One region of the Sporosarcina sp. OR05 genome, then DNA from elsewhere that is predicted to be linked to it. Evidence: riboswitches for the same ligand, from Rfam matches in the RefSeq annotation. Region 1 holds a riboswitch; the other holds the start of a gene.

Region 1 (4,671 bases):
GTGACTTTCTAATAGCGAGTCAATATAGTTCGTATTATGACACTGGAGCTTTAAAATTTCCTGCTAACGTGTCTTTAAACATTGCTCATTACGCCAGAGAGACAAATTTCCATTCGGTGAGGCTTTGAAATGGATTGGATGTCTCAGTAGTCACACTTTCCCCCGGAACATGAAACCAGATATAGATAGAAGTTCCTTTAAAATTCAACAAAAATGGAACTGAACAAAGTCAGTTCCATTTTCGCTACTATTGTTATGTGTTTATTCAACGACTGTTGGTTGTTCTACTACTCTTTTATTGCGCGATGTCCAGAATGCGAACAAAGCGATAATGAGTATGATGACGACGACGAGGCCAATCCATACGGAGCCCGTCACGCCTAAGATGAGATAGCCGATTGTTGCGACGGTTGCTGCCATAAGTGCGTATGGTAGCTGCGTTGCAACATGATCAATATGATTGGATCCAGCTCCCGTCGAAGAAAGAATCGTCGTATCGGAAATAGGTGAACAGTGATCACCAAATACAGCGCCTGCAAGAACAGCAGATAATGCTGGAAGCAATAACTCTGGTGCTGCGTTTGTCATAATTGTCCCGGCGATTGGTAATAGAATCCCAAATGATCCCCATGATGTTCCTGTAGAAAACGCCATGAGACCTGCTAGGACGAACATGATAACTGGCAAGAAGTTTACCGGAATGTTCGATTGCTCAACAACACTCGATAAGAATGGACCTGTTTCTAAAATGCCGATTAAGTGTGTCAAGCCCCATGCTAATACCAAGATTAGAATTGCTGGCATCATTGCTTTAATTCCTGTCGTAAATGCTTTGCCGACCAATGTATAAGACGCCGTCTCATTTCGTCCCATTTGTGCAATGTAAAGAATTGCGGCTAATATTGTTCCAATTGTTCCACCTGTTACTAATGATAAAGGTACATCGGTGTTCTCGAAAATTGCCCAAATGCTTAGAGAGTCACTTGCACGGTAACCAGTCCATACCATCATACCGAGCGTCGCGACAATTAATGTCACAATTGGAGCGATTAAATCTCTTACATGACCGTATCCATGCTCAGGAAAATCTTCTTTTAATTGCCCCGGAATTTCTTTTTCCGGGTCGAATAATTCGCCCGTTTTCTGTGCACGGTCTTCGTGTTTCTTCATTTCAAAGAAGTCAATATTCGTCCAAGCAAAGAAGAAGACCATCGCTAATGTAGCGATAACATAGAAATTCATCGGTGCCATCATAAGAAATGCTGAAAGTGGTGAATAATTTACAGCAGCCGTAGTGCCCAATATCAGCGCTAATTGGCCGATCAGAAATGCTCCCCAGCTAGATATTGGTGACACGACACAAATCGGTGCTGACGTTGAATCGATGAAGTATGCTAATTTCGCTCTTGATATTTTGTGCTTGTCTGTGATCGGACGAGCAATTTGGCCAACAGCTAATGCGTTGAAATAGTCGTCCACAAAAATGAGGATACCAAGAATAATGGTCAACAGTTTTGCGCCTCTTCTTGTTTTAATTCGTCGGACTGCCCATTCAGCAAACGCTCTACTGCCACCTGACAAGCTGACAAACGCTGTAATAATGCCTAGGAATAAGATGAAGACCATGATGAAAATATTGTACGTATTAAGTGCTCCACCGTCCCAAAAAGATACTGTTAGAGCGGACCAAATGTTTTTCAATGTGTCTACTGGACCGAAGGATGCTACCAATAATGCGGCAGTTAAAATGCCCGATCCTAGCGATAATAAAACCCTTTTTGTTACTAATACCATCACAATCGCAATCAGTGGTGGTAAGATTGAAACCCATGTACCTATCATACTATTTTCCTCCTCAATTTCTTATTTATCATTGAAGAACAAGTAGGGGGAAATAAAAAGCCGATGCCCTTACACGTTTGTGTGCTAGGCATCGGCTTTTCTACATGTCGTTTGTTGGATAATCTTCGGTGACTTTATCTAACGTACGATCTGTAGCTCATCATGTAGTAAATATACATGACAGTGTCATCCCTGTTCGAAATGACCCCAATATGAACGGATCGGCAATCCTCATTCATATTTCGGCAAAACTTCCTTTCATAGACGGTCTTAGATGCCAATCTTGCGCCTATTACTCTTAAGTCATGCAGCCTCTACCTAATCGGTGTTCCTCTTGTTCTACAACAATAACAGGTTACACGTCAGATTACAAGTAGCTCTTACTCTTTTCCATTTACTCCCGGATAGGGTACTTCGACTTGCGGAGCACTGACATCCCCTTTGCTATAGATTTGAGGGATTGGGCTCTGAATTAAACCGATAGCAACTGGAATCTGTTGTTGCACCGTGCTTTTCGTTGTCGCTAAAGGGACGATAATTTGAACATTTACCGTTACGACGACATTCACAGTCACCATGGCATTATTAATTCCAAATTCTTCAATTTCATGTTTTATCGTCGTTTGAACATCGCCAATGACGTGAAAACGAATCGGGATTTTAGGTCCCAAGTTACCAATAAGGGGGATATTTGTCGCCTGCCCCATCGGTACGAAAAATACGACGCCTCCATATGATTCCATTTCTTCAGGATCGTATTCGATATCCTCACTTAGCGGCAACATTTCCAAGTCGCCTCTTTCAGCAAGCTCTAAATGCGCTTCAACAAGAGTTTGTATCTCTGCCATCGTCTTGCTAATGATTTCAGTGTTAAATGTATTTGTCACCATTCCAGGTGAGTCTGTCGGTACATTTTCAATAATTTCATTCACATCATACATATCTGTCGAGCGGGACTTAATCGCTTGTGTGATGACATAAGCGGCAATTTTCTCGGTTTGGACTTCTGCATACTGAATGTAGATGGGGGTTAGTTTTGAATTGACGATGTACAAAAACATGCCGATTGTTAGGAGTAATGCAGGAAAAAGAATCGGAAACCAACGACGCTTGCGCCTTGGTTCACGGTTATAGTGGCGGGGATATTGTCGTTGAAGACGCCTTGACCGCCTATGAAATTTTCGGGGTGATTGCCCATGAAATCTCAAAACCACTCCTCCTACATAATCTTATGCAGGATAAGAGTGGTTCATTCTAAAAGACTATTATTCATTTTCTTCAAGCAATCCAAGTGATTCCATCATTTCACGTTTGCCATACCAAGCCATAATATCGCGAATTAATTCAGGCATTACATACTCTTTTTCAACATCTTTCAGCATCGGAAAGAAGTAACCAAATGTGAACATATCGAGTGTGGCCAATCGGTATATATGGTCTGTTTGAACGATTTCACTGCCGACCAGCAAGTGTCCATCCCCGTTCATGGCTAATTGTTCAAAGATCATGTTGCCCATAAGTGTTCCGCGGAAACCGAGTCCTTTAATTTCCAACTGCGGCCATTGCTCGTTTTGTGCAGTGTGGTAAACACGCAGCAACTCTTCACCGCGCAATGTTACTACGCAAACGTTGATCGGATGGGGGAGTAACTCGTGTAGATGACGCTTTGTTACCCACCCTTGTTCAAGGCTTCTTAAAAATATGCCCGCATTAAACATCGCACAATCCGCATGTGTATAGGCAAGGAGCGCTTGACCAAAAAAAGTAGCTAACGAACTATTCGCAAACAACTGCTGTTTCAAAGGTGTTTCAATGAAGAATACTTTTTCATCCAATGCGATTTGACCAGCATTTAGTAACCCGTTCACTTCGCGCACATCATCTTTTCCAGAAGCCAAATCTCCTACTGGGATAACAGTCGCTTGCTTATTCAGCAATCGGTTGCTTTTTGTATCCACTTCTAGCGTCACACGCCCGACGTATTGTCCAAATTTCCCGGTCGCTGCTAATAGCGAATGATGGACAAGTTCGCCATCAGGGAATAAATGATGCGTATGCGCTCCGAGGATGACGTCAATTTCAGGGCACATTTCGGCAAGTAATCGATCTTCATTCACACCTAAATGAGATAAGCAAATGAGGATATCCACTTCGTGACGAATTTTTTCGACGACTGCTTTCAGAGCGGCATGTGGTTCATGAATGTGCCAGCCTAGTTTTGAATAAAAATCCGTATACATCGCTGTCGCTCCGATAACGCCAACGCGAGTCCCCTCGACGGTGCTATAAATTTTATACAGCTTCATCCATTTTGGAATGGACCCGTCAGTTTCGACTAGATTACAAAGTATGACGTCAAAATCCGCACCTTCATAAAGTGTATTCAATGCATTTTTAGATAGCGTAATGCCTTCGTTATTGCCAATTGTCACCGCGTCATACCCTGCGCTGTTCAGCAACGCCACATTGCCTTTTCCGGCCGTTCCTTCTGTAAATGGATGGGAACGATCGACGTGATCGCCGATATCAAAACGGAAACTCGTTTCCGAAGCGTTTGCATGAATTGCTTGTTGTGTAAGAAGATAGCGGCTAATCTGTGGCCAGCTTTCGAAATGACTATGAAGATCATTTGTATGATATATGTGGATTTTTTCGACAAATTGTTCCATTGGTCATCCCCAAATCCCCTCATAGATTGATCGCAATCCGAACAACAATAACATGATGCGTAGCACGAGCACCAATGTATCCGAATCCATTTTTTTATTCAACATCGTACCGATTGTTCCGCCAATATAGGCACCTGGTATGACTGCTAACGCATACAAC
Region 2 (4,671 bases), on a different contig from region 1:
TTGTCATCTACCAAGGGCAGTTTTTAGTAGAGAAAATGAAAAAAATACAGTTTCCAATTGATACAATCTTACAAATGCTAAGGGAGCAGCAAGTGTACAATGTGAAGGACGTGGAGCTAGCCATCATAGAGGCAAATGGGAGTTTGTCTGTGAAGTTAGTAGCAGAGAAAGAATCTGTACGAGTCGAACACGTTCATCCAAACACATACACAAGCAAGGGAATTGACGTGCCAGTTATCATTGAAGGGAAGATTTACACGGAAGTTTTGTTAGCAAGAAACTTAAACGAAGCATGGCTCTATAAAGAATTAGAGCGAAAAGAAATTTTTGATGTGAAAGAAGTGTTTTACGCAGCTGTTAACAACTTGAACGAACTACATGTCAGTATGATAAAAACAGAGGAACCAAAAAACCTTCCATCTATTCTGCATTAATAGGGGAAGGTTTTTTGCGTATAACTTTCCTCGATTTTGAACGAAACGTACCATTCGGTGATGGTATGCTAAAATACAAGCATATATATTGCTTGTAGAGGAGTTGGAGATTTGACTAGCTTGCAAATACACTTTCAGGTTGATTCGACAGTTGAGATTGAGCAGAAATTGATTCGCCAAAGGAATGGGAAGTTGTTAGTGGATATTCAAGGAAAGTTGGAAATTCTGGTGAACGGCAAGTGTTTCTTTTTAGAACCAGCACTTGCATTGCTTGAATTTGGAGTGGCATTGTCAAAGTGGGACAGGATGAACGATTTTTACTATTACACGATGGAACATGACGAAAGAGAAGGTCCGATTATAGCATTCATTCATGATGATAGAGGGTGGCGATTGGACTCGATATGGAGAGAATTTGATTGTGAAGAGCGACTGCCGGACTACACAATTACAGAGGCTGTCGATTACTTCTTAGCGAATGTAGATGGTGCATTCATGCGCTATTACGGCATAAATACACGCGATTTTATCTAAACAAAAGCCTGTGCGGGGAGTGTTACACATTTCCTGCACAGGCTTTTTACATGTTAGGAAGCTACAACTTCATGAATTGTTAAGACTTGTTGCAAAGTACGTAGCTGTTCATTTGTCAATGGAACCATTGGTAAACGCACGCCGCCTACAGGAACCCCGTTTATGTTCAATGCGGCTTTTACAGCAGTTGGATTTGGAGCTGAGAATAAGGCTTTCATGATTGGTAATAATTTGCGGTGTTCTCTTGCGGCAACATCGGTGTTGCCACATTTAAAGTTTTTAATCATCGTTTGCATTTCATTGCCAACAATATGAGAAGCAACAGAAACGACACCTGCTCCACCAATCGATAAGATTGGAATGGTCAATCCATCGTCTCCACTATACAGAGCAAAGTTCTTTGGAGTGCGTTCAATAATTTCAACCATTGCATCTAGATTGCCACTTGCTTCTTTAATGGCAACGATATTCGGTATTTTAGCAAGACGAACGATCGTATCAACAGACATGTTGACGACGCTGCGGCCAGGGATATTGTAAAGCATTACGGGTAAAGATGTCGCTGCAGCAATTGCTTTAAAGTGTTGATAAAGTCCTTCTTGGCAAGGGTTATTGTAGTAAGGCGTGACGAGCATGACAGCATCTACACCTACATCCTCTGCAAGCAAAGTCAGTTCAATTGACTCTTTTGTGTTGAACGAACCTGTTCCGGCAATCACCGGTACTCTGCCATTTACAACGTCCACTGTAAACTTGAATAACAGCACTTTTTCTTTCTCTGATAATGTCGGGGATTCTCCTGTCGTTCCTGAAACGACTAATGCCTCTGTCCCATTTGCTAGCAGATGGTTAATTAAGTTCCTTGTCGCTGGGAAATCAATCTCTCCGTGTTCATTAAAAGGTGTCACCATAGCAGTTACAATTTGTCCGAAATTCATCTTTCTCCACATCCTATCATTTTTTTAATAAAAAAGAGGGAGAAGGGCAGTTGTAAATGAACGCAAAAAGCAACAACGAGGGCTCGTTGTTGCAGTGAAATAATAAATTATTTCTTTTGCATAAGATAGCCCTCCATATAGTTTCCTATATGACAATTCTGTGTTTGTTCAACCCAGAACCAGCTTCGAGACTTATGAGCATCTCTCCACTTCGGCAAATTCCCCTTTCCACAATTTTCGTCGGATCTCATATTCCTCGAATTGTGTACTGATGGTCTTTGCGCCTCTATCCTTACTTCAAAACTTTCGAAATAAGTAAATTTTTAATTACTCCTACCATACCTCTTCTTAAAACAGATTGCAAGTGAAATATGTGAAAATTATTTTATTACGCGCGAATAAATGATGTTAAACGGTAACAATTCCAACATTCGTCCATAACATAGTTACTAAAAGTATGCATGAAAAGGGGAGTAAGATGAATTATCAAGTTAATTCACCAAAGCATCATCCAATGGTAGTGGCGTTCGCTCATGGGGATGTGAATGGGGATCATGTAATGGACCAAGTGTATTTGACGGGTACGAAAACGCCGGACAGTCCCTTTACACAAAATATTGTATTGCACATTCGAGACGGAAGAACAGGAATAATAGGCTCTATCCCATTGCCGGAAAATACAGGTTACAATCCGACACTTTTCCTAGGTGATTTTACGGGAAATGGTGTGGATGAAATTCTAATCAGCATCGCAACCGGTGGGAGTGGCGGAATTATGAATGCTTACATTGTCACTTATATTGGAAATCAAGCTAGGTTTATCTTTGACTCAAGTGTGTATAACAACCGGTACACATACAGCGTAAATTATTTGGATCAGTATAAAGTGGAACTCATTAGTGAAGTAAATAACGAGAAATATGTAATCGATCTTTCTCTCAGGGACAAATCATATTTGAACGAAATTTATGATGCAAACGGCAAATTAAAGCAACCAATTACTGGATTTCTAAATCCCTTAAGTGGCATATATCCTGTAGACTTCGATTTGAATGGTGTAGACGATCTCCTGATTTATCAAAAGATTGCCGGACGGTATAATGCAGATTCTTTAGGGTATTTCTTAAATACTTTAGTTTGGAAAAACAATCGTTTTGTTTTACAAAATCAGTATGTCGCTATATATGGCACGGAAATGTAATCGTTCGCTTTAATCCAATTAACAGGGAAAAAGTAGTTAGGTGAAAATAGATTTACCTGACTTTCGAAATTACTAGAACTTTTATGCTACTCCAACTTTGGTTTTCCGTAAAATTCTTGTAGAAAAGCATGAATTGCTTTGTTACAATAAGAAAAAAATAATTGCTCTTTAATTCGGTCCAGAGAGGCTGATAAGGCTGCTGATATAGTTGAGTTCGCGTAACTCGGTTTTTTCATGCCCTTTTGTCCTCTGTGAGACGATAGGGTTTTTATTTTTGCGTTTTTTGTAAGTCCTCTTTTAATACAAGTCCTGTGAGGCTTAAAAGGAGAATGGAATCACATAAATTAGATCCATTCCTTTGGAAGTGAAAGAGTGTAAGCCATAAGAAAACTGGAGGAATGGTACATGGATTATCGTAAAAAGACCGTTGTCGCGTCTGTCGCAGGTTTAACATTGGAAGGAATGGACATTATGTTCATCTCTTTTGCCATGACAATGATTATTTCAGAGTTTAACATTGACCTGGCTACAGGGGGGATGATTTCATCCATTACAAATATCGGGATGTTAATCGGCGGAATTGTTTTTGGAATTTTAGCAGATAAATACGGACGTGTAAAAGTATTTACGTATACAGTGATATTATTTGCAATCGGTACGGCGTTAACAGGTTTGGCAACAAGTATTGAGCAAGTTTATTTGTTCAGATTCATAGCAGGTATCGGTGCAGGTGGGGAATATGGAATCGGTATGGCGCTTGTCGCTGAAGCGTGGCCGAAAAACAAACAAGGACGAGCTTCTTCTTATGTAAGTGTAGGCGCACAATACGGTGTCATTTTAGCCGCGTTGCTAAGTGCGATCATTCTTCCGACGCTAGGTTGGAGAGCACTATTTTTCGTCGGCATTTTACCAGTCATTTTTGCCTTCATTGTACGTAAGAATTTAGATGAATCACCTGAGTGGCTAGCAGCACAGAAAGTTAAAAAAGCAAACAAAGTTGTAGAAAAAGGAAAACTGGTCCAATTATTTGAAACACCTCGTGTGACATTCACGACGATTGCGTTAATGATTATGGCGACTGTTCAAATTGCAGGATACAACGGGTTGATGATTTGGCTGCCGTCTATGTTGCAACAATCACAAGGATTATCTGTTTCTAGCTCTGCGCTTTGGACAATTAGTACGGCAGCTGGGATGATCATTGGAATGCTGACATTTGGTCGATTCTTAGACCGCTTTGGTACGAAACGTGCTTTTGGTGCCTTTCTGATCGCTTCGGCATGTGCAGTGTTTTTATACGCCTATGCAACGGGAAGCGCTGGGGTATTAATTGGGGGAGCAATTGTTGGTTTCTTCTCTAACGGGATGTTTGCAGGCTATGGTGCGCTAATCGGCAATCTGTACCCTGTTCAAATTAGAAGTACAGCGACGAATACGATTTTCAACTTTGGTCGGGCAGTCGGTGGATTTTCACCAATACTTGTCGGTTATCTTCTACAAAATTATGATATGAAAGTTGCAATGCTGTACTTGGCAGCGTTGTATACACTCTCCTTCATTGTCA

The links. A riboswitch is a leader RNA that binds a small molecule or an ion and turns the genes downstream of it on or off. The one in region 1 is predicted to bind lysine.
Region 2: linked by a shared signal. The riboswitch ahead of dapA (4-hydroxy-tetrahydrodipicolinate synthase) and the one ahead of NRI27_RS17455 (Na+/H+ antiporter NhaC family protein) in region 1 are both predicted to bind lysine.

Annotation. Positions count from the first base shown of each region.
Region 1 covers NZ_JANKJL010000020.1:7,064-11,734, forward strand. The annotation lists gene NRI27_RS17455 (Na+/H+ antiporter NhaC family protein) at 262-1,842, opposite strand; lysine riboswitch at 1,988-2,167, opposite strand; gene yunB (sporulation protein YunB) at 2,223-3,050, opposite strand; gene NRI27_RS17465 (bifunctional metallophosphatase/5'-nucleotidase) at 3,108-4,511, opposite strand; gene NRI27_RS17470 (sulfite exporter TauE/SafE family protein) at 4,515-4,671, opposite strand, start outside.
Region 2 covers NZ_JANKJL010000014.1:1,880-6,550, forward strand. The annotation lists gene NRI27_RS15465 (DUF421 domain-containing protein) at 1-434, shown strand, start outside; gene NRI27_RS15470 (DUF7878 domain-containing protein) at 546-968, shown strand; gene dapA (4-hydroxy-tetrahydrodipicolinate synthase) at 1,022-1,906, opposite strand; lysine riboswitch at 2,025-2,203, opposite strand; gene NRI27_RS15480 (VCBS repeat-containing protein) at 2,385-3,107, shown strand; gene NRI27_RS15485 (MFS transporter) at 3,513-4,671, shown strand, end outside.